Regions from separate parts of the Photobacterium ganghwense genome, predicted to be linked through region 4. Evidence: predicted binding sites of a transcription regulator. Region 4 holds the regulator's gene; each other region holds the start of a gene.

Region 1 (7,517 bases), 440 kb from region 4:
ATAACCTCAAAACTTACTCAGTTTGTCTGAGTGATGTTGCCGATCAGCGGCGCTGACGGTGGCATCCTTTCGTGTTATGGCTGACGCTCGTCAAAACCATAACGCCTGAATTCTGATAATTTCTGTTCTGCCGGCCTAAACGCCAATGAGCCAGAAATTAAAAACGCGGTATTATAGCGATCCTGTGCCTGCTCGTCGAGACAGCTACACCGCACCGCAATTTGACCATTCACACAAGATAGGGGCAAAAATTCCATTTACAAGAGAAAAGCGTAAAAAAATCGCGCCTAATTAAGATTTTTTGAGCACGTCCTGAAATATTCGTACTAAACACCATCCAAACGCTGCAATTTACACCACCTGTTTTTGTCTTCCACCCTGACCGGTTGCTGAACTTTTATACATCTGAGTACGTATGATTTCTCAAATCGTGGTTGTTCATAGTGCTCCACCAGCAGCTCTTAAGATTGAGAACTGTTAGGCCACCGCTTAACCAAGTCGACAGACACTAATAAAATTGCACCTAAGGCCAATGCGAACAAGAGGTAAAGCCATGACCAGGCCAAAAACCAAACTAAACGTTAATGACCCTCAACGCTTTCAGACAGGGTCTGGCAGATAAGTTATTGTAAATAAAAACGTATGAATCAATGAATACCAATCAGGTTTTGTAAATGAGTGCCACAATGGGATTCAGAACGTTCAAAAAGTAAGGATGGACACATGAGCCGGCGGGCTGATGCGGTGAAGAAGGTGATGATTGTCGGCAGTAGCGGTGGAATCGGTATGGCCTTGGTGCGTTATTGTCTCGAAATCGGCTGCCAGGTTGCCGCCCTTACCCGCTCCCCATCACCGGCTTTGGCTGCATTGCAACAGGCTGTACCCAACAGATTGGCGATTGTTGAGTGCGATTTGCTTGATCATCAACCGCAAGTAGAAGCACGCCTGTCACTACTTTTTGCCCGATACGGATACCCTGACTGGATCATTAACGCTGCTGGTTTCCTGCATGCTGGCACCACATCGCATTCTGATTTGCACAAAGGGCTAAAGGATGGGCTAAACAAAGGTGCCAGTGTTGCCCACATTAAGAGAGAACCACTTAACCAAAGCCGAATTCCCACAGCTTCTACTCAGCCTCAGATATCACAATGCCAGATGCCGGAAAAACGCTTGTCAGAGATCACGCCAGCTTTCTTAGAGCACAATCTTCGCGCCAACCTTTACCTCAGTATCGCGCTTGCTCAGTGTTGTGATAATCTGCTTCCCCGCTGTACACCGTTCCGGTTTGCCTGTTTATCAGCGATGGTGGGATCAATCGCCGATAACCATTCGGGAGGCTGGTACAGTTACCGCATCAGCAAAGCTGCGCTCAACATGTTTCTCAAAACACTGAGCCTCGAATGGCAACGCCAGTTTCCTAATGCCTGTGTGGCGGCCATTCATCCGGGTACGACCGACACCCAGTTGTCGGCTCCCTTTCAATCGCGTATTACGGCAAGCAAATTGTATTCGTCGGACATTTCGGCCCGGCGGATCGTCAGTGTGATCGAGTCACTGACACCGGAGCAAAGCGGGCGCTTCTATCACTGGGACGGGTCAGTACTTTCCTGGTAATCCCGTTGCGGCAATGAACAATATCCACCTATCAACACAGACGCTTAGTGCTTGTAAATCAAAAACTCGCCTTTTCCTACCGGAACCAGTGCTGTGTCAAATCCGGTCTCCTGTATGAAGTAATTCATAAAAGGTTGCAGCTCTTGTTGATGGGAAATGGCGTTGTCGCACACCAGAAGGCCCCCGGATGCCAGCAACCGTGTCAGGTCCGGCAGCATGGTCATATATGCACTGCGATCCGCATCCAGGAAAATAAAATCAAACGGTGTGGTCAGAATGGTGAGCAGCGCCGTGGCATCCCCTTGCATGATGTCAATGCGTTCCGCCAAACCCGCCTGCAGAAAATAGTGCTGTGCCTCTTCGATCTTATGCGGATTATGCTCCAGCGTTGTTACCATGCCCGATGGCCCTAATGCATTCGCCAACCACAGTGTCGAGTATCCATTGGATGTCCCGATTTCTAATACCCGCCGAGCACCGCTGGTTTTAACCAATACCTGCAACAGCTCTCCTGTGTCCTTGGTGATATTAAGATATTTTCGCGCACGCTCGGTTTCCGCAGCGTCGTTTTCAAGTCCTTTGCGTTCAATATCCGTCAGCAATGATTGTAAATCCCTAGCCATCATCCGTATCCTTTTTAAGCAACCTGCTCAGCCGTGTTTATAACCAAACCTCGGCACCAAACACTATTCGAGCGCCCGGTGCGCCCCGCAGCAAGAATAGCCTCCGATTTCCTGGCTCCTGTAAAAATTCCTTCAGGTTGAGACCCTAGCCACACATTCCACCAAAACAATCACTCCCCCTCACACCCAATGAATAAGCGTGTTGAAAAATATATTGATTAACAAAATGTTACACATGCCGAGCGCGCCACTTTAACGGGTGACCGACCCAAAAATATCAAAAAGAGAATAAAAGGTGACGAGAAGTAACGGAATGGCCAAAGGACACATGCCAGTAACACAGGAGACAGAAAAAGCGATGGCAGTGAAATACGACTTTCGAGTTGCTTCCCGGAGCTGGAGATATAGAGGGGAGGAAAAGACTATACAGGGCAGCCGCATGACAAGGCAGTCGCATAACGATGATGCCCCGGAAGAAATGAAAAAGCCGCAGCAGGAAAACCTGCTGCGGCTCGAAATGCATGGCGCGCCCTGCAGGATTCGAACCTGCGACCACATGCTTAGAAGGCACGTGCTCTATCCAACTGAGCTAAGGGCGCACACTGCGTAACGCTGAGTTACGGGTCGGGATTATACGTTGCCGAAAATTAACGTCAACGTCTTTCCCCCTATTTTACGAGTATTTGCCATCAAGTGTTTAAACAAAGAGCAATGTGTCGGGGAAATGGTAATCTAATACGACACATCGTTTAGGTAGGCCACACCATAGATTAATCACCAGGATAAGTTCGTAGTGGCAAGCAAACAGAACAGGCTTGTAACAAAATCGTTAAACAAAGTACAAAACACCAAAAGCAAACGTTTGCGCTATAGATCTTACTCACATTCTCTGCGACAATAGCGCCCAGATACACGATTGGTTATCACCGCTCAATGCAGAAACTGCTTTCCTTTCACTCTGCAGTGTTAGTTATGCTGTCGATACCCAATTGTTCAATCAATTACCGACCAAAGGAAAAACATGGCCGCTCAAATTATTGATGGAAAACTAATCTCACAAACGGTTCGTCAAGAAGTTGCCGCTCGCGTTAAGGCTCGTGTCGCTGCTGGACTGCGTGCACCTGGTTTAGCTGTTGTGCTGGTAGGTAATGACCCTGCATCGCAGGTTTATGTCGGCAGCAAGCGTAAAGCCTGCGATGAAGTCGGCTTTCTTTCCAAGTCTTTCGACCTGCCGGCGACGACCACGGAAGCTGAGCTGCTCACTCTGATTGATGAGCTGAACAGAGACAAGGATATTGACGGGATTCTGGTGCAGTTGCCTCTGCCTGCCGGTATCGACAGCACCAAAGTCCTGGAGCACATTGTGCCTGAAAAGGATGTGGATGGCTTCCACCCTTACAACGTCGGCCGTCTGTGTCAGCGCATCCCGAAACTGCGCTCTTGTACCCCGAAAGGGATCATGACGCTGATGGAGCGCTACAATATTCCGGTACGCGGTAAACATGCCGTCATCGTGGGTGCCTCAAACATCGTAGGCCGTCCAATGACACTGGAGCTGCTGCTGGCCGGTGCCACCACCACAACTTGCCACCGCTTCACTCAGGATCTGGAAAATCATGTTCGCCAGGCTGACATTCTAGTCGTTGCCGTCGGTAAACCTAACTTCATTCCGGGTGACTGGATTAAGGAAGGCGCGACAGTGATCGATGTGGGCATTAACCGTCTTGATGACGGTAAGCTGATTGGCGATGTGGAATACGATGTTGCGCGTGAAAAAGCCCGCCACATTACCCCGGTACCAGGCGGTGTCGGCCCGATGACCGTTGCCACGCTGATTGAAAACACGCTACTGGCTTGCGAACAATACCACGGCGACTAAAAGCGCTGGAAAGACCGAAACCGGACGCTTAAACCTGATGCAGTTGTACCCGCCCCAAGTACGGGATCTTCAACTGGTTCAAACATTAGCCGGATCAAACATTAACTGGATCAAAAAAAGCGAGAGGCATCTGCCCCTCGCTTTTTTATGTAATCTGAATCAACAATAACCTGACGGGCGTTTTGTCTGCGCGCTACCCGCAGACGACAGTCTTACAGTTCAGTCTTCAGAGATTGCAGATAAGCTTTGAAATCTTCACCTAGCACATCATGGCGCAGGCCGTATTCCACAAACGCCTTCATGTAACCCAGCTTGCTGCCACAGTCGTGGCTCTTACCAGACATATGGAAAGCATTGACCTGCTGCTTTTCCATCAGCATATCAATCGCATCTGTCAGCTGAATTTCATCACCAGCGCCAACTGGTGTGCGTGACAACAATGGCCAGATCTCTGCCGGCAGGATATAACGACCAACAATAGCCAGGTTAGACGGTGCTTCTTCAAGAGCCGGTTTTTCAACCACTTTGCTCATCGCTGCACTTTCACCCGGTTTCAGCTCTGCCCCGCCCACATCGGCGACACCGTAGCTGGACACCTCTGACATCGGCACAGGTTCAACCATGACCTGGCTGATCCGCGTTTCATTAAAGGCATTCACCATCGCAGCCATATTCTCACGGCGCAGATCGCTGGCAGCATCATCCAGAATGACATCCGGCAGTACCACAGCAAACGGCTCGTCACCGACCAGCGGATAAGCACACAGTACAGCGTGACCCAGGCCTTTCGCCTGCCCCTGACGCACATGCATAATGGTTACGTCTGGCGGACAAATCTTCTGAACTTCATCCAGCAGCTGACGCTTCACACGTTTTTCCAGCGTGGCTTCCAGCTCGAACGAGGTGTCGAAGTGGTTTTCAATGGAGTTCTTCGACGAATGGGTTACCAGAACAATTTCCTTGATACCTGCCGCCACACACTCGTTAACCACATATTGAATCAGTGGCTTATCAACGATAGGCAACATTTCTTTCGGAATGGCCTTTGTTGCAGGAAGCATTCGTGTACCTAGACCAGCAACAGGGATCACCGCCTTACGAACAGAGGAAGTTTTATGCATTATGTTGTTCCATATTTCAATTGTCCCGGCAACTATATCAAAGACTCACGCGCTTACCGAGTCCGGAACTAAAGTTTAATTAAATCTTCGTTCTGAACACTCACCTTCACTGGACGGCCTAACAAGTTGATCAGCATAAAAGAACGCTTCTCTCCGTCCGGTTCCTGGTAAATGGCTTCAATGCCTTTAAATTGTCCCTGGGTCAGTTTCAGCGTGTCGCCCGGTTTAGGCAGGTTGGTCAATTTGGCTTGCTGCTCTTCCGAATCCTCGTTCATCATCAGGCCGTAAATCAGGTCCGGTGACACCACCTGAGGCTTCGCTCCCTGACGAATAAAGTCAGCCACGCCACGTGTTGAACGTACTGTGGTATAGCTGATCGCCTCGGGATCAAAGTACACAAACATGTAGCTCGGAAACAAAGGTTCAAAATCGGTTATCCGCTTGCCACGGATGATTTTTTCTACCGTAACCTGAGGGTAGTAGCACTCAACCCCTTGACGATCCAGATTGATCACCGCTCGTTCTTGTTCACTCCGCTTACAATACAAAAGGTACCAATCTTTCATGCTCGTCTCTGTCCATTCTCAAATTTTTCCGAGCTGCCATTATAGTTTTTACAACCTAAACGACAAACAAATAGTCATTCACCTGCCTCAAATCGGCTAAAAACCGCCCTTTTCACACCAAATTTGTAACAATAATGAATAAAACATCATTCACAACACATAAAACTAAAAATAATCAAAAAATCGAAATTTAATAAATAAATAACCGTTTATTACGAGATTTGTAACAAATGTCGATAGGGAAATCTGAAATTTCAGTTTTGACCGGTTTTCATACAAGCTCTTTTGTATCAATATGTTATCTCGTTTAGATTTTGTTTTGATTTTGTAAAGATTTGCAGTTTATTAATTTGTCATTTATAAATAGCTCCGCATTTGCAAACACAAATCCAACCATTCTTAGAGAATAATTATGAGCAATCTTAAAAGTGGGACCCTGTTGGGCCATCCAAAAGGTTTGTTCTTGCTGTTTGGAACCGAACTGTGGGAACGCTTTTCATACTATGCTATGCGTGCCATCTTGGTACTATACCTCACAGATAAAACCATCAATGGTGGTTTAGGCTGGACAACGCAGGACGCACTGAATCTATATGGTATTTATACTGGCCTGGTTTACATCACTCCTTTAATCGGTGGCTGGATTGCCGATAACTTCCTGGGCCAACGCCGCTCTATCATCATTGGCGGCCTGTTAATGGCACTGGGTCAGTTTACCCTGGCACTACCAAATGACATGGTAGGCACTCACTCTGTTTCGGCCTTCTATCTGGGTCTTGCCCTTCTGATTGTGGGTAACGGTCTGTTCAAGCCGAATATCTCGACTATGGTAGGTGACCTGTATCAGGAAGGCGATCACCGCCGTGACGGTGCCTTCACCATTTTCTACATGGGCATCAACCTGGGCTCACTGCTGGCTGGTATCATTGCGGGTTCTGCATCTGCTGCTTACGGCTGGAAAGCAGGCTTCCTGACTGCCGGTATCGGTATGCTGATCAGCCTGGTGACTCAAATGGTATTTGCTGAGCGCCTGCTGGGTAACATCGGTAAAGTGCCTGCTGCAAAGCGCGCTGCTGAAATGAATGAGTCTGGCAAAAAAGAGCCACTGACCAGGAAAGAACGCGACCGCCTGAAAGTGATTATGATCATGGGTATGTTCGTGGTAATTTTCTGGGCAGGTTTCGAGCAGGCCGGTGGTCTGATGAATATCTTCTCGCAGCAGTACACTGACCGTATGCTGGGTGACTTCGAAGTTCCGGCTGCCTGGTTCCAGTCACTGAACCCGTTCTTTGTTATTACTCTGGCTCCAATCATCGCGTCTATCTGGGTGAAAATGGGTTCTAAAGAGCCAGCGTCACCGGTGAAATTTGCTCTGGGTCTGTTCTTCCTGGCTGCTGGCTTCCTGTGTATGGTTGGCGCGGTACTGGAGCAAGGCGGTGATTTGACCGTGAAGACCTCTATGATGTGGCTGGTCGGTGCATACTTCTTCCATACTCTGGGTGAACTGTGCCTGTCTCCAATCGGTCTGTCTCTGGTCACGAAACTGGCTCCGCTTCGCCTGGCTTCTCTGATGATGGGTGCCTGGTTTGGTTTCAACGCAGTGGCAAACTACGTAGCAGGTATTATCGGTGCCCACGTAGGCGAAGCCGGTCCGATGGCTATCTTCAGTGGTATCGCGATCGCAGCTACTCTGTCTGGTATCCTGCTGCTG
Region 2 (7,517 bases), 1.4 Mb from region 4:
TGAGAAGAAGCTGGCCAGTGGCGTGCGTTTGCAGTGCGCAGACCGACGCTGCCATGCGTATCAGGATGCCGTTTCGCAGGCGCCGGAACATGGTGAAACTGGCGAACCGGATATCGGGTAACAAGCACCACGCCAGTGTTTACACGCTCGCGGCGGCAGGTGAAGCAACAATGGGCCATGTGACAAAATAAAGCCGGCAGTGAGCCGGCTTTTGTGTTTTCTAGTCTGGCCGTATCGCGGCGTTAACCATGTAAGGCGGGAAACGCGTCCGGATCCAGATGGCTGGCTAATTGTTTCAGCGCCTCTTGCAAGGCCGCCGGGGTGTCTGCGCACAGGTTAATGTGCCCCATTTTTCGCCCGGCTCGCTTCTCTTTGCCGTACCAGTGGATATGGCAGGTTGGTTCAGCCAGAATGGCGGTTGGCAGGCGATCTTCTCCTAAGATGTTCACCATTGCTGTCGGACGGATTAAGGCCGTGCTGCCTAATGGAAGTCCGGTGACCGCACGCAAATGGTTTTCAAACTGGCAGGTTTCGGCCCCTTGTTGGGTCCAGTGGCCGGAGTTGTGTACTCGGGGCGCAATTTCATTGACTAGCAACTGGCCGTTTACATCAAAGAATTCAATCGCCAGGACACCCACGTAGTTGAGTGAGTTGGCCAGCGCAGTAAACATCTTTTCAGCCTGAGCCTGCAGCGCGTGATCGCCTTCCTGAGCGACGGACAAGCTCAGTACCCCATTGGTATGCGTATTCTCGGTCAGTGGATACACCGCAATTTGTCCGTCACGACCGCGAGCTCCGATCAGGGAGACCTCGCGATCAAACGGGATGAAGGCTTCCGCTACAATAGCCTGGTTTTCCGTCTGCGCCATGAAGTCAGCCATGTCTTGCCAGACGGCTTCAACCTGACCCGCTTCTTTCAGACGCCACTGCCCTTTGCCGTCATAGCCACCCAGTGCACTCTTCAGCACCATGGGCAGGCCAATTTTGGCGATGGCCGCGTCCAACTCTGCCCGGCTGGTGACGATATGGTATGGTGCATTGGCCACCCCAGCATTGTCCAGCAGGTTTTTTTCCAGACGGCGATCGCCACCGGCTTTTATGGCGGTGGTGGTGGGCTGGAATTTGCCGCTACGCTCGCAAATATCGAGAATTTCATGAGGAATATGCTCAAATTCTGCGGTGATCACATCGGTGTAGGTGAGCGCGGTATCCAACCCTTTCAGCATGACCTGCTGGGTCAGCGGATGCACGACTTTACCGGTCGCCACATCATAGGCAAACACTTCAATGTTCAGTGGTGCCCCCGCCAGGGACATCATCCGGGCCAGCTGGCCGGAACCCAGCACTAGCACTTTCATTGTGAATCCTCAGCCGGGTTTGGATTGCTCAGTACTGCGTCAGTCTGCTCTTTACGGAAGGCATCAATGGCTGCCATGACATCGCTGTCCTGAGTACCGATGATTTGCGCTGCCAGCAGGCCAGCATTCGCAGCACCGGCCTCACCAATGGCCAGCGTGCCCACGGCCACGCCTTTTGGCATCTGTACAATCGAAAGTAGTGAATCCATGCCTTTCAGAGCGCGGGATTGGACCGGTACCCCTAACACCGGCAGGCTGGTAAAGGCCGCCGTCATGCCCGGTAGGTGCGCAGCCCCCCCGGCACCGGCAATAATCACCTTAATGCCACGGGTCTGTGCACTCTCCGCATATTCCGCCAGCAGGTGCGGAGTTCGGTGAGCCGAGACCACCTTGGTTTCATAAGCGATATTGAAGCGATCTAGCATTTCCGCTGCGTGCTGCATGGTTGGCCAGTCAGACTTTGATCCCATGATGATTCCAACTTTCATCCCGATCTCCTTTGGGGTAGCAAAACTATTGGGTTCAGTGCGTGTGGGCTGCATTATACGAAGATTTTTTGTGAAGGAAAACGTTTGCGTCAGTGAAATTGCAACAATCGTTAACGAGCGTGGAGTTGTGGTTCAGGAGTCGGTAAGATAGCAGCACAGAACACTCAAGACAGGCAATGACCTGATAAGCATCGAGGAACGTGTGGAAAACCTGAACCATGTGGTGGCTGCCCTGCGGCAGGAGGAAGTGATCGCCTATCCGACTGAAGCGGTTTTTGGCGTAGGTTGTGACCCTGATAGTGAGCAGGCCGTCATGAAACTACTGGCGCTGAAGCAACGACCGGTTGAGAAAGGCCTGATTCTGATCGCAGCCAATTATGAGCAACTGGCGCCTTACATAGACGACAGTCAGCTGACTGACGAGCAGAAACAGCGCATTTTTGATTCCTGGCCGGGACCGGTTACCTGGGTAATGCCAACCAAGCCTGGGGTACCCCGCTTTCTGACCGGCCAGTTTGACACCATTGCGGTTCGCGTGACTGATCATCCTCTGGTGCAGGCATTGTGTCTGGCTTTCGGTAAACCGCTGACGTCGACCAGCGCCAACCTGACCGGCCAGGAGCCGGGCCGGACGGTCGCGGAGGTTGAGCTGCAACTGGGTGACCGACTGGCCGCGATTTTACAAGGTGACACCGGTGGACGGGAAAATCCGTCAGAGATACGAGATGCCCGTACCGGTCAGATTTTCCGACAGGGATAAAGAAAGATGCAGGAAGTCAATAAAGACGCAGTAAAAGCTTTTTTACTCGATCTTCAGGATCGGATTTGCCAGGCACTAGAGCAGCAGGACGGTCAAGCCCGTTTTGAAGAAGATGCCTGGGTACGTGAGCTGGGTGGCGGCGGCCGGAGTCGGGTGTTGCGCGATGGCCGGGTGTTCGAACAGGGTGGCGTGAATTTCTCGCACGTATACGGTACCCAAATGCCAGCATCGGCAACGGCCCATCGTCCGGAACTGGCCGGCCGCAGCTTCGAAGCGATGGGTGTCTCCTTGGTTATCCATCCTCGCAATCCGTATATCCCGACTTCCCATGCAAACGTCCGTTTTTTTATTGCTGAAAAAGAGGGTGAAGCGCCGGTTTGGTGGTTTGGCGGTGGCTTTGACCTGACGCCGTTTTACCCCTTTGAAGAAGACTGCCAGCACTGGCACCAGACCGCGAAAGCGCTGTGCCAGCCGTTTGGTGACACGGTGTATGAGGAGCATAAGGCGTGGTGCGATCGGTATTTCTTCTTACCGCACCGTAATGAAACCCGGGGGGTCGGTGGCCTGTTTTTTGATGACCTGAACCAATGGGGCTTTGAAAAGAGCTTTGCTTACATCCAGGCTGTAGGCAACGGTTATCTGGATGCTTATCTGCCGATTGTTGAGCTGCGCCAGAATACGGAATACGGTGAGCGTGAACGCCAGTTCCAGTTGTACCGTCGTGGCCGTTATGTGGAATTCAACCTGGTCTATGACCGTGGGACCTTGTTTGGCTTGCAAAGCGGCGGTCGCACGGAGTCGATTTTGATGTCGATGCCGCCACTGGCTCGCTGGGAATACGGTTTCGAACCGGAACCAGGATCGCCGGAAGTGGTATTGTATGAACATTACCTTCAGCCCCGCGACTGGTAACCGTTAAAAACGGTTTGTTCCCCTGCGACGGCAATGATAGGGTCAGTGAATCACTGACCCTTTTCTCGTTTTACCGAGCATGGATTTCTTGCAAATGGATAAGTACGTTGTGTTTGGCAACCCGATTGCCCAGAGTAAATCGCCTTTTATTCACACCCTGTTTGCGCGCCAGACCGCCCAGGACATGAGCTATGAAGCCCGATTAGCCCCGTTGGAGGGTTTTGTGGCGGCGATGGAGACTTTTTTTGCTGATGGGGGGCGAGGTTGTAATGTCACTGTGCCTTTTAAAGAGCAGGCGTTCGACTATGCGGATCAGCTGACAGAGCGTGCTCGCCTAGCCGGTGCCGTCAATACCCTCAAAAAGTTGGACGACGGGTTAATCCTGGGGGACAACACTGACGGTGAAGGGTTAGTGCAGGATCTGCTGCAACACCAGATTGAGCTCCAGGGTAAGCGTATTTTGCTGGTAGGTGCGGGCGGCGCGGCGCGTGGCGTGGTCCTGCCGTTACTGGCTCAGCAGCCGTCATCCGTCACTATCACCAACCGGACCGTCGCGAAAGCCGATGCACTGGTCGAGGCCTTCGCAACACATGGCCCGGTGAGCGCGAAGGCACTGGATGAATTGGAGGGTGACCACTATGACATCATCATTAATTCCACTTCAGCCAGCCTGAGTGGCCAGTTGCCGGGGATCCCCGCCGGCCTGATTGAGCCGCATACCGTGTGCTACGACATGGTGTACGGTGCGGAACCTACTGCGTTTAATCAGTGGGCACAGCAGCAGGGGGCTAATGTAGTCCTAGATGGGCTCGGGATGCTGGTGGGCCAGGCAGCGGAAAGCTTCATGCTGTGGCGCGGGATCCGTCCGGGTGCCAGACAGGTACAGCGTGAGTTGCGTCGTTCCCTGCAACCTTAATGTGTTACTAATAGATAAAAGATAAGAACATGAACCAAAATATTCTGTTTCCAGACTTACAACAGTGGGATGAGCAACAACAGGCTGTGATGTTTCCGGCGCAGCAAGGCGGTTCACTGATAGCCTGCAGGGTGAGCCTGCAATGGCTTGTTCAACATTGTCAGCAACCGCTGAGTACTGAAGCAGAGATTATGGCTGCATTCGGGCAGTACCGGTTCGATCTGGAAGAAATCGCGGAAGACCTGATTGAAGAGGAAGCCTTCAATCAGGACGGTGAGATCCACATTGATTAACTGTGAGGTGAGTTTTCTCGCTCAGCCAGATACTCGTTTTTCAATCTGACGTAGTTATCCGCTGATACCGTTAAGAAAGCACGTTCTTTGTCCGACAGAGGGCGGGCTTTCTTGATTGGACTACCTATATAGAGAAAACCGCTTTCTAGCGTCTTGTTTGGAGGCACCAGACTGCCTGCACCAATAATCACATCATCTTCAACAATCGCCCCGTCAAGAATGATGGCTCCCATCCCGACCAAAACCCGATCGCCAATCTGGCAGCCGTGCAGCATGGCTTTATGGCCAATCGTCACATCCTGACCAATAATTAGGGGATGGCCGTCAGGATTCTCCGGGGTTTTTCGGGTGACATGCAAAACACTCCCGTCCTGAACATTCGTACGTGCCCCAATGGTAATGCAGTTGACATCGCCACGGGCTGCGACCAATGGCCAGATGCTGGTATCTGCTGCGAGGTGAATATCGCCGACCAGAACGGCAGCGTCGTCAACATAGGTCGATGATGTGAGAGTGGGATAAATGTCTTTATAGGAACGAAGTGCATTTTGCATGAATGAAAGCCCTGAAATTGAGAGTTTACTCAGTCAGAATAGCGCTACGATGACGTAATTAACATCGATAAATGCCGTCTTTGGGTGATAATTGTACGGTTGAGCTAAGATGACAAAATTATTTCAATTTAGCCCTTGCGTATGTGATCGAACTCTCTATAATGCGAACTCACTGACACGGAGCGCGGCGAGATAAGCCAGCGACGTGAAAGAAAAGTTCTTTAACAATTTGACCATGCAATCTGTGTGGGCACTCGTGAACTGATAGTCAAAAAGATTTATCGATGAACTGAGTGACCAATTCAAAATGACTTCGGTTATTTTGGCACAGTCAATTTAATTCAGTATTCATCGAGCCAAAACTTTAATTGAAGAGTTTGATCATGGCTCAGATTGAACGCTGGCGGCAGGCCTAACACATGCAAGTCGAGCGGCAGCGACAACATTGACCCTTCGGGGGATTTGTTGGGCGGCGAGCGGCGGACGGGTGAGTAATGCCTGGGAACATGCCTTAGTGTGGGGGATAACCATTGGAAACGATGGCTAATACCGCATAATCTCTACGGAGCAAAGAGGGGGACCTTCGGGCCTCTCGCGCTAAGATTGGCCCAGGTGGGATTAGCTAGTAGGTGGGGTAACGGCTCACCTAGGCGACGATCCCTAGCTGGTCTGAGAGGATGATCAGCCACACTGGAACTGAGACACGGTCCAGACTCCTACGGGAGGCAGCAGTGGGGAATATTGCACAATGGGGGAAACCCTGATGCAGCCATGCCGCGTGTGTGAAGAAGGCCTTCGGGTTGTAAAGCACTTTCAGCAGTGAGGAAGGCGGTATCGTTAATAGCGGTATTGTTTGACGTTAGCTGCAGAAGAAGCACCGGCTAACTCCGTGCCAGCAGCCGCGGTAATACGGAGGGTGCGAGCGTTAATCGGAATTACTGGGCGTAAAGCGCATGCAGGCGGCTTGTTAAGCCAGATGTGAAAGCCCGGGGCTCAACCTCGGAATCGCATTTGGAACTGGCAGGCTAGAGTCTTGTAGAGGGGGGTAGAATTTCAGGTGTAGCGGTGAAATGCGTAGAGATCTGAAGGAATACCGGTGGCGAAGGCGGCCCCCTGGACAAAGACTGACGCTCAGATGCGAAAGCGTGGGGAGCAAACAGGATTAGATACCCTGGTAGTCCACGCCGTAAACGATGTCTACTTGGAGGTTGGTGTCTTGAACACTGGCTTTCGGAGCTAACGCGTTAAGTAGACCGCCTGGGGAGTACGGTCGCAAGATTAAAACTCAAATGAATTGACGGGGGCCCGCACAAGCGGTGGAGCATGTGGTTTAATTCGATGCAACGCGAAGAACCTTACCTACTCTTGACATCCACGGAATCCTGCAGAGATGCGGGAGTGCCTTCGGGAACCGTGAGACAGGTGCTGCATGGCTGTCGTCAGCTCGTGTTGTGAAATGTTGGGTTAAGTCCCGCAACGAGCGCAACCCTTATCCTTGTTTGCCAGCACTTCGGGTGGGAACTCCAGGGAGACTGCCGGTGATAAACCGGAGGAAGGTGGGGACGACGTCAAGTCATCATGGCCCTTACGAGTAGGGCTACACACGTGCTACAATGGCATATACAGAGGGCAGCAAGACCGCGAGGTGGAGCGAATCCCACAAAGTATGTCGTAGTCCGGATTGGAGTCTGCAACTCGACTCCATGAAGTCGGAATCGCTAGTAATCGTGGATCAGAATGCCACGGTGAATACGTTCCCGGGCCTTGTACACACCGCCCGTCACACCATGGGAGTGGGCTGCACCAGAAGTAGATAGCTTAACCTTCGGGAGGGCGTTTACCACGGTGTGGTTCATGACTGGGGTGAAGTCGTAACAAGGTAGCCCTAGGGGAACCTGGGGCTGGATCACCTCCTTACCTAAAGACTGCGCTTTGCGTAGTGTCCACACAGATTGCTTGGTTAATAAGTTAAAAACAACAGCAGAAAGCCTTAATGAATGGCGCTCGCTATTGATTAAAGCTGTTTGCTTTAATGCTCTTTAACAATCTGGAAAGCTGACTAGTAATTCGATTCATACGAATCGAAATTATTGTTTCTCGAAAGAGAAACGAGTTCTCAAGCAATACACATTCAAGTGTCTTGTGTAAGAAGAGTCCGGCAAAACAAACTAACCATCTTAACTCAGATGGAAAAACCTTGGTTGTTTGAACATACGAAACCTCTTGGGGTTGTATG
Region 3 (7,517 bases), 1.3 Mb from region 4:
CCGATGCCCTGGTAGGCGGGTTGACCATCGCTGCCTTTATCCTGTGGGCGAAGCTCAAAACGAAAGTGCCTGCGCATGTGGTGGCGCTGTTGACTGGTACAGTGGTGGCATTGATTGTTAATGCGTCAGGGCAGGGCCACGTTGGCCTTCTAGGCGAAAAATTCCAGTACCAGATTGGTGATTTGATCGGGCAGGGGATTCCGCAGGTGCTGCCGCAACTGGTGTTGCCTTGGCAGGAAGGCCAGTTCAGCTGGTCGCTGGTGGTGGAACTGCTACCAGCCGCGTTCACCATTGCCATGCTGGGTTGTATTGAATCGCTGCTGTGTGCGGTTGTCGCGGATGGGATGACCGGCACCAAGCATAATCCGAACTCTGAGCTGGTCGGTCAGGGGCTGGCAAACATGGTGGTTCCGTTCTTTGGCGGGATTCCGGCCACTGCCGCCATTGCCCGTACCGCGACGAACATTCGCGCCGGGGCATTTTCGCCTATTTCAGCCATTGTGCATGCCTTGTTTGTCCTGGCTGCGATGATCGCGCTGGCGCCGGCGTTGTCGTTTGTGCCGATGAGTGCCCTGGCCGGTCTGCTGATCATGGTCGCCTGGAACATGTCTGAAGCCCCCCATTTTGTGCATACGCTCAAGGTGGCGCCTCGCCGCGATATTGCGGTGCTGATGACCTGCTTCACCCTGACGGTTGTGTTTGACATGGTTGTCGCAGTGGTCGTCGGGCTGCTGCTGGCGGGTTTGCTGTTTATTCAGCGTATAGCCTCGCTGACCACCGTCGAAAAAGTGGGAAGTACTCACTCACACCTGAATTTTGGGGAAGATGTGGTGGTGTATGACATTAACGGCCCGCTGTTTTTTGCCGCCAGTGAGAAAGCGTTGTCAGTGATTGAACGGGCGGCGCCTGAGACCCGTGCGGTGGTGATGGATTTGAGCGATGTGACCACCATTGATATCACCGCGATTCACGCGTTGGAATATGCCCTTGAGCGAGTGCGTGACTACCCCGTGTACCTGTTGGGTGTGGCACCGCATATCGAGCAAAAGCTGACCTCGGCCGGTGTGCTGGCGCTGGAAAATGTGGCGCTCTACCACAGCACAGAGTCATTACGTGAGCATTTGGCGAGTCAGACTCACAATGTTCTGGGTCAGGAGTCGACACCTCCGGCGGTTTCTTTGTACACTGCAAGCTAAGGCCATGTATCTGCGGGGCATCATGCCCCGCTTTTAGTATGTGAATAACCAGAGTAGAGCCTATGTACCAAGATATTATCCGCGCAGAGTTGACAGAAGCGGCCGAAGTGCTGAACCGCTTTCTGAGCGACGAGAAGAACATTGCTGATATCGAAGCGGCAGCCAAGCTGCTGGCCGAGTCATTCAAACAGGGCGGTAAGGTACTGTCATGCGGTAACGGTGGCTCCCACTGTGATGCCATGCATTTTGCGGAAGAGCTGACAGGGCGATACCGTGAAAACCGTCCGGGTTATCCCGGTATTGCGATTTCTGATCCCAGCCATCTGTCCTGTGTCAGTAACGACTTCGGCTATGAACATGTGTTCTCGCGCTACCTTGAAGCGGTGGGAATGAAAGGGGATGTCCTGTTCGGGCTGTCAACGTCCGGCAACTCCGGCAACATCCTGAAAGCCATTGACGCGGCGAAAGCCAAAGGCATGAAAGTGATCGCCCTGACCGGCAAAGACGGCGGCAAGATGGCCGGACTGGCGGATGTGGAGATCCGTGTCCCACATTTTGGCTATGCTGATCGTATCCAGGAAGTGCATATCAAGATTATCCACATCCTGATCATGCTGATTGAAAAAGAGATGGCGGCATAACACCACTTGGTGTCTGAGCGATTTAGGACATAACGGAAGATGTGTGAACTCCTTGGCATGAGTGCCAATGTACCGACTGACATTTGTTTTAGCTTTACCGGCCTGATGCAGCGGGGCGGTAAAACCGGCCCGCACCGTGATGGCTGGGGAATCACCTTTTACGAAGGAAAGGGATTCCGTACGTTTAAAGATCCGTCTCCGAGCTTTGACTCGCGTATTGCTGAGTTGGTTCAGAACTATCCGATCAAGAGCTGCGCGGTGGTCAGCCATATTCGGCAGGCTAACCGGGGCGGGGTGAATCTGGAAAATACTCATCCGTTCACGCGGGAACTTTGGGGGCAGTACTGGACGTTCGCCCACAACGGACAACTGACCGGTTATGATCAGCTGGAAACCGGACGGTTCAAGCCGGTTGGCGAAACGGACAGTGAAAAAGCGTTCTGCTGGCTGCTCAATCAGCTGGATGCCCGGTTTCCGGAAATCCCGCAGGATTGCGATGCGATGTTTGCGTTGGTGGCCGAATGTTGTGACACCCTGAGACAACTGGGGGTTTACAATATGCTGCTGAGTAATGGCGAGTATGTACTGACTTATTGCAGCAATAACCTGCACTGGATTACCCGACGTGCACCGTTCGGTAAGGCGTCACTGATTGATGAAGATGTGACGATTGATTTCCAGCAGGAAACCACCCCGAATGATGTGGTGACGGTGATTGCGACCCAGCCGCTGACCAATGATGAGCGTTGGCACAAAATGGGCGTAGGGGAATTCAGTGTGTTCCACCTGGGTGAGCCGGTTTACAGCCGGGTATTAGAGTCTGATACCTCCGGCGAGAAGAAAAAATAAAAAACGCGACCGTGGGTCGCGTTTTTTATTATGGAACACAGAGAAAAGGGATTAAATGTTACTCAGTCCTCTGCCGCGTAACCGTTCGCTGGCAGGATATCCCCTTCAAACACCGCATTGTTTCCTTGCATAGTGACTCGCTGCTGTAAGCACCAGTTGGCAACAACCGGATAGATACGGTGCTCTTGCTGCTGTACGCGTGCCATGACATCCTCGGCGGTATCATCCTCGAAAATCGGCACTTTGGCTTGCAGGATCACCGGGCCACCATCAAGCTCTTCCGTGACGAAGTGCACGCTGGTGCCATGTTCGGTATCACCGGCATCAATGGCTCTCTGGTGAGTGTTCAACCCGGTGTACTTTGGCAGCAGGGAAGGGTGAATATTGATCATTCGCCCCTGATAGTGACGAACGAAATCGGCACTCAGAATCCGCATGAAGCCAGCCAGAATGATCAGATCCGGTGAGAACTGATCAATGTTGTCGGCCATAGCCCGGTCAAAGGCTTCACGATCGGTGTAATCACCGGCAGCCAGGTGCAGCGTATCAATACCTGCCTGATGAGCCCGTTCCAACCCGTATGCATCCGCTTTGTTCGAGATAACGGCCGCTATGCGCGCGTTCTCAATGATGCCTGACTCGCAGGCATCAATAATGGCTTGCAGGTTGGAGCCGTTACCGGAGATCAGAACGACAATATTTTTCATACGATTACAGGATCTCCACCTGTGCTTCGTTAGCGCCGGCTTCAGCAATGTGACCCAGTAGCCAGGCGTTTTCACCTTCTGCGTTTAAAATGGCAATCGCTTGTTCAGCCTGAGCTTGTGGCAGCGCAATCACCAGACCCACGCCGCAGTTGAAAGTGCGGTACATTTCGTAGGTTTCGACATTACCGGCTTGCTGCAGCCAGTTGAACACGGCTGGCCATTCCCAGCTGTTACCGTCAACCACAGCTTTGGTCCCTTGCGGCAGAACGCGAGGGATATTTTCCCAGAAACCGCCGCCTGTGATGTGAGAAATCGCGTGAACATCGCAGCTTTCCATCATCTTCAGAGTCGATTTCACATAAATTTTTGTTGGCTCCAGCAGGTGGTCAGCCAGAGGTTTGCCTTCCAGATCCTGGCTCAGGTCGGCGGCAGACACTTCAATGATTTTACGAATCAGTGAGAAGCCGTTAGAGTGAGGGCCGCTTGAGGCAACCGCAATCAGGGCATCGCCGGCTTGTACTTTACTGCCGTCGATAATCTCTTCTTTTTCCACCACACCCACGCAGAAGCCTGCTACATCGTAGTCTTCGCCGTGGTACATTCCCGGCATTTCAGCCGTTTCACCGCCGATCAACGCACAACCAGACTGCACACACCCTTCACCGATACCGGCAACAACCTGAGCGGCAGTGTCGACATCCAGTTTGCCTGTTGCGTAGTAGTCCAGGAAGAACAGCGGTTCAGCGCCCTGTACAATAAGGTCGTTGACACACATGGCCACCAGATCAATCCCGATCGTGTCATGTTTGTTCAGATCCATTGCCAGACGCAGCTTGGTACCCACACCGTCTGTACCGGACACCAGCACTGGCTCCTTATACTTAGTCGGCAACGCACACAACGCACCAAATCCGCCGATACCGCCCATCACTTCAGGACGGTGGGTGCGTTTTACCACCCCTTTAATACGATCAACTAATGCATTACCTGCATCGATATCAACACCAGCATCTTTGTAACTAAGAGAAGAGTTATTGCCGCTCACAGGAGGTCCCTCAACGTATTAAAGTAAAAAAGCGGGGGTATGATAACAGCACTCAGGGCGGAAAGGAAAACGTTTGCGTCAAATATTGTGAGAGGGTATTTCCTGACCAAACGCAAGGCTGGCCCCTACCAGAACCGTATTGGTCTAGTGTATAATAGTGCGATTTTTTGAAATTTTGTTAGCTTAGGAGTCAGAAATGAAAGTCGTTGAGGTAAAACACCCACTGGTAAAACATAAGATTGGTCTTATGCGCGAAGGTGACATCAGCACTAAGCGTTTCCGTGAGCTAGCAACAGAAGTCGGCAGCCTGCTGACTTACGAAGCGACGGCAGACTTCGAAACAGAAAAAGTGACTATTGAGGGCTGGAACGGTCCCGTTGAAGTTGACCAGATCAAAGGCAAGAAAGTTACCGTTGTGCCAATTCTGCGTGCCGGTCTGGGTATGATGGATGGCGTGCTGGAGCACATGCCAAGTGCTCGTATTTCAACCGTCGGGATTTACCGCGACGAGGAAACGCTGGAGCCGGTTCCTTACTTCCACAAACTGGCTTCTAACATTGATGAGCGTATGGCGCTGGTCGTTGACCCAATGCTGGCAACAGGCGGCTCAATGATCGCGACGATCGACCTGCTGAAAGAGCACGGCTGTAAATCCATTAAAGTGCTGGTACTGGTTGCGGCACCGGAAGGCATTGCGGCGCTGGAAAAAGCTCACCCGGACGTTGAGCTGTACACGGCAGCTATCGATGAGAAACTGAATGACAAAGGCTACATCGTTCCTGGTCTGGGCGATGCTGGTGACAAGATCTTCGGTACGAAGTAATTGTCAGACTGAGAATTCAGAAAAAGCCGGCGATTGCCGGCTTTTTTATGTCTGTAATTTTTGCGCTATCGAGATATGGGTATAAGCGGGATGGGAAAGTGAGTCAGGGTATCCTGAGCCTGAGTGAAACCGCGTCGAGCTATACCATGTCGCTACAACTACAACTACAGCTCCGTCATACCGCTCTATCATATAACTCAATCTATTATAGCGACGCCAAGTAGCGACATCTTCACTGAGTGTGACCGTGGCAATGTTACACGCGGTTTATCCGCCATACGCGGCAACTTTTCGCGTCGCTGCCCTCAGTGTCAATTTTGTTGTAAACAAAAAGAGCTGCCCGAAGGCAGCTCTTATGTATTAGCGAACGCTAGTGTGAAGAATTATTTCGAGTCTTGCGCGCTGTCCAGCTGCGCATTATCAACCACGTGATTTTCACCCAGGTCCGCAGGCAGAATCAGGTTCAGTATAATGGCGACAATACCACACAGGCTGACACCTTGCAGGCTGAACTCGCCGATCCCAAAGGCCATACCGCCAATCCCGAATACCAGGGTAACGGCAACAATCACCAGGTTGCGTGATTTATGCAGATCCACCTGGTTTTTGATCAGCGTGTTCAGGCCGACGGTTGCGATTGAACCGAACAGCAGAATCATGATGCCGCCCATTACCGGTACTGGGATGGTTTGCAGAATGGCGCCCAGCTTACCGACAAAAGCCAGTACCAGCGCAGTGACTGCGGCCCAGGTCATGATTACCGGGTTGTAGGCTTTGGTCAGCATAACGGCACCGGTAACTTCAGAGTAAGTGGTGTTTGGCGGCGCACCGAACAGCGAAGCAGCCATGGTTGCCACCCCGTCACCGGTCATGGTGCGGTGCAAACCCGGCTTCTTCAGGTAGTCTTTACCGGTCACGTTAGAAATAGCCAGCATATCCCCGACGTGCTCAACGGCCGGCGCAATTGCTACCGGAATCATGAACAGCATGGCATTGATATTAAACTCAGGGTATGTGAAGTTTGGCATGGCCAGCCAGGAGGCCTGTTGTACCGCAGTAAAGTCAACCACACCGTAGACCAGTGCCGTCACGTAACCGGCGACGATACCCGCCATAATCGGCACAAGCTTCAGGAAGCCACGGGCGAACACGCTGAAGAAAATGGTCACCAGCAGCGAGACAGAAGAAATCCACAGCGCAGCATTGCCGTCGATCAGTTGAACCGCACCGTCACCGGTTTTACCCAGCGCCATGTTCACCGCCGCAGGTGCCAGCCCCAGCCCGATGACCATAATGACCGGCCCGACCACCACTGGTGGCAGCAGCTTGTGAATAATACCGACACCGCGCACTTTGATTATGCCACCCATACAGATGTACACCACACCGGCCATCATCAGGCCACCCATGGTTGCCGGGATACCCCAAGTTTGAACACCGTACATGATAGGAGCAATAAACGCGAAAGAGGAAGCGAGGAAAATAGGGACAGAGCGTTTAGTAATGACTTGGAACAGGAGGGTACCTAGACCGGCACCGAAGAGCGCAACGTTGGGGTCCAGACCGGTAAGTAGCGGAACCAGAACCAATGCCCCGAATGCAACAAAGAGCATCTGAGCACCTTGTAAGATCTGCATCATTTGTATATTTCCCATCCTAGCTGTAAAAAAATCGCGGAATGTTAGCATAGAAGAAATCGTTTGCCTAATTCTCCACTGAGAAAGTAGTGAATAAAGGCAAAATGTCGCTGGGTGGGTGTTTAGGGAAAGAATAACTGACGCAGCCTTGACGTATTTGTCGCCATTTTGGCTAAATATGAATAAAAGCGATGGCATAAAAATGCCGTCATGTCCGGATTTTTCCTACAATTGGTTGCCGAATTTAATGGGATCAATTTATCATCGTGCAACAATCAATCTAAATGATAAATGAGTTTATTATGCTGCGTCTTACCTTCCTTCTTATGGCCCTGCTGGCCGGGACTGTGCAGGCTGCAACAGTCACAGACCTTTACCAGGCCAGGATTGTGTTGCCCGATACTGACAGCCAGTCAGAGCAAAATGCCCGCCGCGATGCCCTTGCTCAGGTGCTGGTGAAGGTCTCGGGACAGAGCCGGGTGGTGAACAATGACGTCGTGACCAAGGCGCTGGCTAACAGTAACCCGTTTGTCAGCCAGTATGGTTACGGCAACCTGAAAGGGAAGCGTACCCTGGATCTGACTTTCGATCGGAACCGTGTGCGCCAGTTGCTGACTCA
Region 4 (7,517 bases):
AATGGATTGCGGCTGGTTAGCCACCTGATTGCGACTGCTTGGTGCATCGGTGATCAGAATATAGCCACAAGCGATAATCGGGGCGACAGACAACAACATGGTTTTACCAATATGGTAATTACGATACCAATACTTTCTAGCGCGGATTTTTAGGAGTAGTCCCCAGACGAATAAAGTGACGTTTAACACGGTAATCGACAGTAACACATCATGCATAGCCACCGGTGAAGCCACTTGTTGGCTGACCAATAAATAGACAACCACAGGCGGAAGCAGGCTAATAAGAACCACCGCTCGCATCAGGCGTGGCCATTTGCCAAACTTATCCTTGAACATCTGTTCATTTTGTCCTGGGAAAGGTTGGGAATAGTTCATATAACCTCCGGTGTTTTACATCCGGCTAATTCTACAATTGCCCTCATTGAATAAAAGTGTGTTGCCGAATTAATAAGCAGCTTTGTGAGTTAATTCAATGTTTGACAGGGAATGACATTATTCTGTCATTGCAGAGCCAAAAATATGTTGGGAATAAAAAAGAGATCCGAAGATCTCTTTTATATGTGTCAGGTTGCGATTAACTTAATTTCGCAAGAAGTTCTGAGCGCCGCTCTTTCGGGATAACAGACCAGTGCTTGCCACTGATTGCTCCTTCCAAAGCCCACAGTAAGTCGATACTTACTTCGCCTTCATGAGTGCTCTGTAGCGCTTTATACGCATTCAGGGCACCGGCTTCATACAGCTCATCCACTGTGGTTATTCCGGCTTTTTTCAACATCCTCTCATTCGCCAGGCGAAGATTGGGTAAATCTTTGATTCGATTGGGAGAGGTGTTATTTTTTATTTCTTTATCTGCTTTAGCGGCAGATAAAGACAATTTCGCCTGAGCCAGAATTTTATCAGTATCGTCCCACCACTCTTCAGGAATGGCATAATGTTTGGTTACAACAGGAAAGCCACGTTTCTTATATACATAAGGTTTCATTCCTGCGGATTTATATTCCTTTTCATTGTCGGCATTCGCCCGTAAATGCAGTTTGTCATTTACCACGAGTGCAAACATTGTTTCGCCAGAAAATATGCCAAAGCCGCCAAACATTGAGCGTGATTTGACGTTATCGAAATTATTAAAAAGGCGTAATGAATCTTTGAGTACTGGTTTGTCCATGCGTCTTCTCGGTGAATTGTTACTAGGTCACCTAACAACGAGCGAGGATTCAAGAATAGCAGAGTTGTAAAACGAACTGTCAGGGAAAAGTGAAATTATTTCCTGATGTTATCTGCTATATCCATCGGCAACCCCGCTACCATAAGTTGACTGCTTTAAAAATAAAACTGCCTACTCTTAGGCCGGAAGCTTTGCGTCCCTACCTTTCGATAGGTTTGCCTTGTTCGTGACACCTAAAGCATATCTCAGAAGATTATTTTGAACTTGCTCCCAACTTTTAAAGTGTGATATTGCTCCCAGTAATATCTCACAATTTTTATAGTGATATACTTCTAATGTTGTGAATTTATTACTGTTTAAGTCAAAAGTGGTACAAAAAAACCGGAGATAAAAATCTCCGGTTTGTCATACATTTGTCATCAAGTTATGCATATTAGCTGTTCAGGTTACGCACTGATTTGCGAACGACCAGTTCTGGTATCATTTCAAAAACCTGATGCTCGTGTTCTTTGTTCTTCACGCGATCCATCAGAATCTCAACCGCACTCTTACCCAAACGGCGTTTAGGCTGGTGGATAGTGGTCAGTGGCGGTGAAAAATACGGTGCCAAGTCGATGTTATCGTAGCCAATGATCGACATATCGTCAGGTACACGGATACCGGCTTGCTCAAATGTACTGATCATGCCCATCGCCATGATGTCATTGAAGCAGAAAATCGCGGTTGGACGCTTTTCCATTGCCATAAATGTGTTGGCCGCTTTTACCGCAGATTCACATTCGAAGTCACCTTCCAGAATCCAGTCTTCATTGATGTCTAGTCCGGCTTCTGTCATTGCCTTGCGGAAACCTTTCAGGCGTTCGCGACAGGCCGCTTTTTCTGCGTGGCCAGTCAGACAGCCAATTTCCTTGTGGCCGTGCTCAATAAAGAATTTGGTTGCCACGTAGCCGCCAAGTTCAGCATTGTCCTGAATTTTATCGGTGTGCGGGCTTTCCGGACCCCAGTCCATGATCACCATCGGCAGATCTTTCTGGCGCTCCAGCAGTTCCAATAGTTGCTCGTCAAGATCCGAACACATCACCAGCAGGCCATCTACACGTTTTTCGGCCAGCATACGCAGGTAATCTCTTTGCTTTTCCAGGTTACCTTCGGTGTTACACAGAATCAGCGTATAGCCTTCACCGTAGCAATATTCTTCAACGCCGTGGACAACTTCAGCGAAAAACGGGTTGGTCGATTTGGTTACCAGCATGCCGATGGTACGGGTTGTATTGCACTTCAGGCTTCGTGCTACGGCACTTGGTGCGTAGTTCAGCTCTTCAACCGCCGCGAGAACTTTCTTCTGTGTTGCTTCAGCCACGAAGCGTGTTTTGTTGATCACGTGTGAAACGGTGGTGGTTGAAACACCAGCCATACGTGCAACATCTTTAATCGTTGCCATAGTTATTCTTCTAGTGAATGGGTCCGCAGACCTTTAAATTGAATGCATTACCTAAGAGGACAGTGATGAGTTGCGATGTCAGGGATGCCATTCACTATTCTGTTAGGTGGAATTACCAGAAACGCCAAAAGGCCGCATCTCGAACGGGCGGCTTCATCTCTGATAACAAAAAATCGTACCCGCGCTAATAAAACGCGTTGCATGGATCATTTGCATTGTTTAATCGCTTGCGATCACATTTTACTGAGTGTGGCCAATAGTGCAATGTTTCTGGCCAAAGTCATGGATATTTATTGACAGTTATCAATATTTTGCTTGTAACAAGGCTCTGCGCTGCAATTTATTGTTACGGTAATAACTTGATTTGAAACAAATTTAATATCCTGCAATAAATCAGTTTGCATGGAATAAAAATACCGGTTGTGCTTGCTGCGCGACAACCGGTACTAATTTCGCTCAATCAACGATGTTTCCGCTCTTATAAAACCGTGGTCTTTTCACTTGAAGCGGCGTTATCACTCTGCTTCACGAGGTTTGATTGATAGTAATAGCGGCTCTGTTTTCTGCCTTTTTTCGGTTTGCGTTTTCACCTGCCGGTAACACGACAGGGTAGCCGTCGACCGGGTGGTGGCTGATGCATACCGGCCAGCCATATACGGTTTCAATGAGCGATTCGCTTAACGCATGCTGCGGGCTACCATCTGCCTGGATTTTGCCGTTGTTCATGATAACTAACCGGTCAGCGTACTGAGCAGCAAGGTTCAGATCATGGATGACGACGATGACCGCCGCGCCGGCCCGAGCCATGTCTCTGGCGACGCGTAACGTGTTGTGCTGATGCGCCAGATCTAACGCTGAGGTCGGTTCATCAAGCATCAGAACGCACTGTTCGCCCGCCTGACTTAATTGTGTCAGCACGCGGGCAAAATGAACCCGCTGTTTTTCTCCGCCGGATAAGGTCGGGTACAGACGTGAAGACAGGGCAGTCACGTCTACCTGCGCCATTTTTTCACTGGCAATTTTTCGGGTACGGGCCTGCGAGATATTGAGAGGCAAAGCCCCCAGAGCCACCACTTCTTCAGCCGTGAAGGCAAATGTCAGACTGCTGTGCTGCGGCAGGATGCCGAGATGCTGAGCCAGCTGATGGGGTGGCCAGTTTTGTCGGTTGCGGCCGAAATAGCAGATTTCCCCTGACACGCTCCGTTCACCACACAGAACTTTCAGCAGGGTACTTTTCCCTGCGCCGTTGGGGCCTAACAGTGCAGTCAGCTCGCCTGAGCGAAGGTCGATCGAGAAGTCGTCCAGAATCACTTTGTCGCCCAGACTGAGGTTCAAACCCGTGGCGCTGACTGCTACGGGCTCTGTTACCACAATTGGCTTTGTTACCAAAGACGAGCAGTTGGCCGAATTTGCTGGCTGGCGTGCAAAGGACGAAGCGTTCACGGTTGTTGGGTTGTCACTCATGACAGTTTGCCCTTTTGCTTAACTAACAGTGTGATGAAAAATGGCGCGCCAATTAACGCGGTGATGATGCCAACAGGAAGCTCTGACGGTGCCGCGACAACGCGCGCCAGCATGTCAGCAATCAGGAGCAGTAAAGCGCCAAGCAAAGCGGACAGCGGAAGCAGGGTTTTGTGGTTCGGCCCGATCAGCATTCGACAAATATGGGGAACAATCAGGCCAACAAAACCGATCACCCCGGTCAGGGAAACGGCCACTCCGACGCCAGCGGCACAAAGCAGAATCAGGCTGCGTTTCAGGTGCTGGACGTTAACACCCAGGTGACGAGCTTCTGCTTCTCCCAGCAAAAAGGCATTCAGGGCGTTGGCATGGCGATCAAAAAGAACAATCAGCAGCGCCAGCGTCATATAGGCCAGAGCGATGCCGGGCCAGGTTGCGCCAGCCAGTGAGCCTAATGTCCACAATGACAGATCTCGCAGTGCCTGATCATCGGCATAGTAGTTCATCAGGCCCAGTGCTGCGCCGGACAGCGCGCCAATAGCAACCCCTGCCAGTAACATGACGGTAACGGATGTGCCATTTTTATCGGTTCCCAAGGTGTATACCAGGTACGTTGTGGCAGTGCCGCCCAGAAAAGCGAGCACGGGCACTGTGCCCAGTGTGAGCAGGTAGGGGGAAAGGGCGGCAAGCGGGGCAAAAAGCACGATTCCGACTGCGGCCCCCAGGCTTGCTCCGCCGGATACCCCAATGATGCCCGGGTCAGCCAGCGGGTTGCGGAACAACCCCTGCATCACAGCGCCACACAGCGCCAGAATGGCACCAACGGCAATACCCAGCAGGGTTCGGGGCAGACGAATTTGCTGAATGACCATACTGATATGAGTCGGCAGCTCGGTCTGCCACGGCAGAAGCGCATGGAGGCTGTCCTTGACGCTGATTGCCATCGGGCCGACCGTCATTGAGACGATCAGCGTCATTGTCAGCAAAGCCAGACCAGCCGGAAAGACCACGCGGGTTGGGAGTCGTTGTAACTGCATGTTGTGTACTACTCGGGAAAATGACTCAGGGTAGGTTGAGGGTGACTCAGAATGACTGAGGATAAAATTCGCGGTTGAGGCGTTCTGCTTCATTCAGGCTTTGTATCCCGAGTCCGCCAATCAATGCTGTACCATCAATGGTCACAACGGCTTGATTCTGTCCTGCCGGCGTGGCTGCCAGCATAGGCATTTTTTGCAGCAAGGCTTCCACACTGCCAAGCTGGCTGAAGGTACGTTCGCTGATCAGAATAATGTCCGGCTGCATCTCGACAATCGATTCCTGTGAAATAGGTTTATATGACTCAATGCTGTCGGCTGCCGGGTTAATGGCGCCAGCCAGTTGGATGACACTGTCTGCTGGGGTATGGCGACCGGCGACATTGGTTGGTCGTCCCTCGTGAATCATCAGAAATACAACTTTTTTCGGCGTTTCTGTCTTGGCCTGGTTGGCTTTAATGGCTGCTACCTTGTCTTTTACCTCTTTTTGCAGGGCTTGTGCGGTAGATTTGTGCTGAGTAAGGCGACCCACCTGCTCAATACGCACAAGCAGATCTTCGACGGTTTCACCTGAGTTGAGAACATCTACTGCCACACCGGCTTGACGCAGCAGGGTCAGCGTGGTTTGCGGTCCCATTTCACTTGAACCCAGAATACGGGTCGGGTTGAGAGAAAGCAGGCTCTCCGCCGCGAGCTGACGGTGATAACCGAGCACGGGAATGGCGGTATTGTTTACGTCTTGGTTTTTGACATATTGGTTATTGACATATTGGCTTTTGTCGTTTTGCTCTATGGCATCCGAGTTTTCAAGAGCTTGTCTGGCAACGATGAACTTACTGGTTTGATCTACGCCAACCAACTGGTTCTGCGCGCCCAATGCGTAGACCAGTTCAGTAATGGCAGAGCCGGCACTGATAATACGTTCAGCGGCAAAGCTTGTGGCCGTCGTCATGAGTAATGCGCTGGCGATGACTAGATGTTTCATAATTCTTCCTCTTCCATTACTTCGTCTGATATTACTTTTCTTCTTCCATCAATAGCTGCGTGGCTTTGATGTTGTTTTGCTGTAAAAAGGCTAGCAGTTTGAGCATGTTTTCGACCGATCCTGTTTTATCGGCTCCTATGACTACTGGCTTTTCCGGTTCGGCTTTGACAGCCTCAACCAGCTTAGTTTTAAAGGTTTCCCAGTCCTCCACAGCTGCTCCCTGCAAGGCCCAGTAAGGTGACTGAGACATCAGGTTGATCGTGATCGGATCGGCCTGTGTGGTTTGCAGTGTCCGGGTGTCGGTTTGCGGTAAATCGACGTCCAGTGATTGCAATTTCACACTGGCCGTCAGCAGCAGAAAGACCATGACGATAAAAATAATGTCGAGCAGCGGGGTAAGATCAGGCTTCAGATCGTCGTCCGTATTAATGCCTTGATGAGTACGGATCATGACTGTTCCGCCGGAGTGGCCGTACGTTGGCGGGTTGCACCCTCAAGGGTGAGCCCTTCAAGCCATAAGTTGCAATGGTTCAGGCTGTGTTCGAGCTTGGCGGTGATTTTATCTGCCCAAAGGCCCAGTAGTTGCGACCCGGTAATGGCCGGTAGCGCAATCAGAAGACCGGCGGCGGTGGTACGCATCGCAAGCCCCAGTCCATCAGCCAGATCGCCTGGCGTGACAGAGCCGGTACTGGCCGCAATACCTTTAAACATTTCAATCAGGCCAAGAACGGTGCCTAATAAACCAATCAGTGGACTGATGACACCAATTAACCCCAGCAGGCGAAGGCCGGCACGCAACTGGCTGCGTTGTTGTTGCAACCAGATACCTGCTGCGTCTTCACGTAGCGGCTTATCAAAATGGCGATGGGCAATCAGCATTGAGACCCCCCGACACAACAGAGGGCGCTGCTGTTTAAGGGAATGAGCCAGGTTATTCAGCCCGGCTTCGTCGGCACGATCTTGTGCACTGAGCAGGGCATTGATTTTCCCTCGGCCGACACCGGTGCAGCGCAGAACCTGAATACTGCGCTCGACCAGAATCATGACGGTCAGTGCTGAACACAGCAGCAGAGGGCCAGTCATAATGCCGAACTGGTTTTGAAGACTTTGAAACGTGTCCATGAATTAATCCAACTTGAATCGAACAGGAATATGAACCCGATGGGCAATGGCGTGCCCATCGACAATGTGTGAGGAAAAACGCCAGCGTTTAATCGCGTCCAGCGCGGCCTCATCCAGTACCTGCGCACCGGAGGACTGCACTAACATTTGCTTGACCTGTTTGCCTTTCTCATCAATCCAGACTTCAACCGTGACCTGACCTTCCAGTCCACGTCGACGTGCGATACGCGGATAGCTGACCGGCGAAGGTTTGGTGGCAAAGGTTGGCTGGTTGACGAGGGCAGGGCTATTGACCCCGGCTGCGCTCGC

What was found. Region 4 encodes PurR, which represses purine synthesis genes. Its sites were predicted from a motif close to TNANGNAAACGTTTNCNTNA; they were not measured.
Region 1: the regulator PurR is predicted to act here: its motif matches at 3,091-3,110, upstream of folD (bifunctional methylenetetrahydrofolate dehydrogenase/methenyltetrahydrofolate cyclohydrolase FolD).
Region 2: the regulator PurR is predicted to act here: its motif matches at 1,919-1,938, upstream of purE (5-(carboxyamino)imidazole ribonucleotide mutase).
Region 3: the regulator PurR is predicted to act here: its motif matches at 4,500-4,519, upstream of purM (phosphoribosylformylglycinamidine cyclo-ligase).

Annotation. Positions count from the first base shown of each region.
Region 1 is NZ_CP071325.1:2,454,839-2,462,355, forward strand. It holds gene FH974_RS11150 (SDR family NAD(P)-dependent oxidoreductase) at 724-1,617, shown strand; gene FH974_RS11155 (O-methyltransferase) at 1,662-2,240, opposite strand; tRNA gene FH974_RS11160 (tRNA-Arg) at 2,763-2,839, opposite strand; gene folD (bifunctional methylenetetrahydrofolate dehydrogenase/methenyltetrahydrofolate cyclohydrolase FolD) at 3,262-4,119, shown strand; gene galU (UTP--glucose-1-phosphate uridylyltransferase GalU) at 4,332-5,240, opposite strand; gene rfaH (transcription/translation regulatory transformer protein RfaH) at 5,309-5,806, opposite strand; gene FH974_RS11180 (peptide MFS transporter) at 6,219-7,517, shown strand, end outside.
Region 2 is NZ_CP071325.1:3,458,161-3,465,677, reverse strand. It holds gene FH974_RS15715 (DNA topoisomerase family protein) at 1-121, shown strand, start outside; gene FH974_RS15710 (5-(carboxyamino)imidazole ribonucleotide synthase) at 243-1,358, opposite strand; gene purE (5-(carboxyamino)imidazole ribonucleotide mutase) at 1,355-1,846, opposite strand; gene tsaC (L-threonylcarbamoyladenylate synthase type 1 TsaC) at 2,049-2,606, shown strand; gene hemF (oxygen-dependent coproporphyrinogen oxidase) at 2,613-3,518, shown strand; gene aroE (shikimate dehydrogenase) at 3,613-4,434, shown strand; gene FH974_RS15685 (DUF1488 family protein) at 4,464-4,727, shown strand; gene FH974_RS15680 (gamma carbonic anhydrase family protein) at 4,724-5,281, opposite strand; rRNA gene FH974_RS15675 (16S ribosomal RNA) at 5,647-7,198, shown strand; rRNA gene FH974_RS15670 (23S ribosomal RNA) at 7,517-7,517, shown strand, end outside.
Region 3 is NZ_CP071325.1:690,273-697,789, forward strand. It holds gene dauA (C4-dicarboxylic acid transporter DauA) at 1-1,196, shown strand, start outside; gene lpcA (D-sedoheptulose 7-phosphate isomerase) at 1,259-1,837, shown strand; gene FH974_RS03395 (class II glutamine amidotransferase) at 1,877-2,686, shown strand; gene purN (phosphoribosylglycinamide formyltransferase) at 2,749-3,393, opposite strand; gene purM (phosphoribosylformylglycinamidine cyclo-ligase) at 3,398-4,438, opposite strand; gene upp (uracil phosphoribosyltransferase) at 4,635-5,261, shown strand; gene FH974_RS03415 (uracil-xanthine permease family protein) at 5,645-6,901, opposite strand; gene FH974_RS03420 (DUF2066 domain-containing protein) at 7,201-7,517, shown strand, end outside.
Region 4 is NZ_CP071325.1:2,014,755-2,022,271, reverse strand. It holds gene FH974_RS09275 (hypothetical protein) at 1-375, opposite strand, end outside; gene FH974_RS09270 (TfoX/Sxy family DNA transformation protein) at 575-1,165, opposite strand; cyclic di-GMP riboswitch class I at 1,289-1,395, opposite strand; gene purR (HTH-type transcriptional repressor PurR) at 1,599-2,606, opposite strand; gene FH974_RS09260 (heme ABC transporter ATP-binding protein) at 3,132-4,070, opposite strand; gene FH974_RS09255 (FecCD family ABC transporter permease) at 4,067-5,104, opposite strand; gene FH974_RS09250 (heme/hemin ABC transporter substrate-binding protein) at 5,151-6,086, opposite strand; gene FH974_RS09245 (ExbD/TolR family protein) at 6,118-6,537, opposite strand; gene FH974_RS09240 (MotA/TolQ/ExbB proton channel family protein) at 6,534-7,208, opposite strand; gene FH974_RS09235 (energy transducer TonB) at 7,212-7,517, opposite strand, start outside.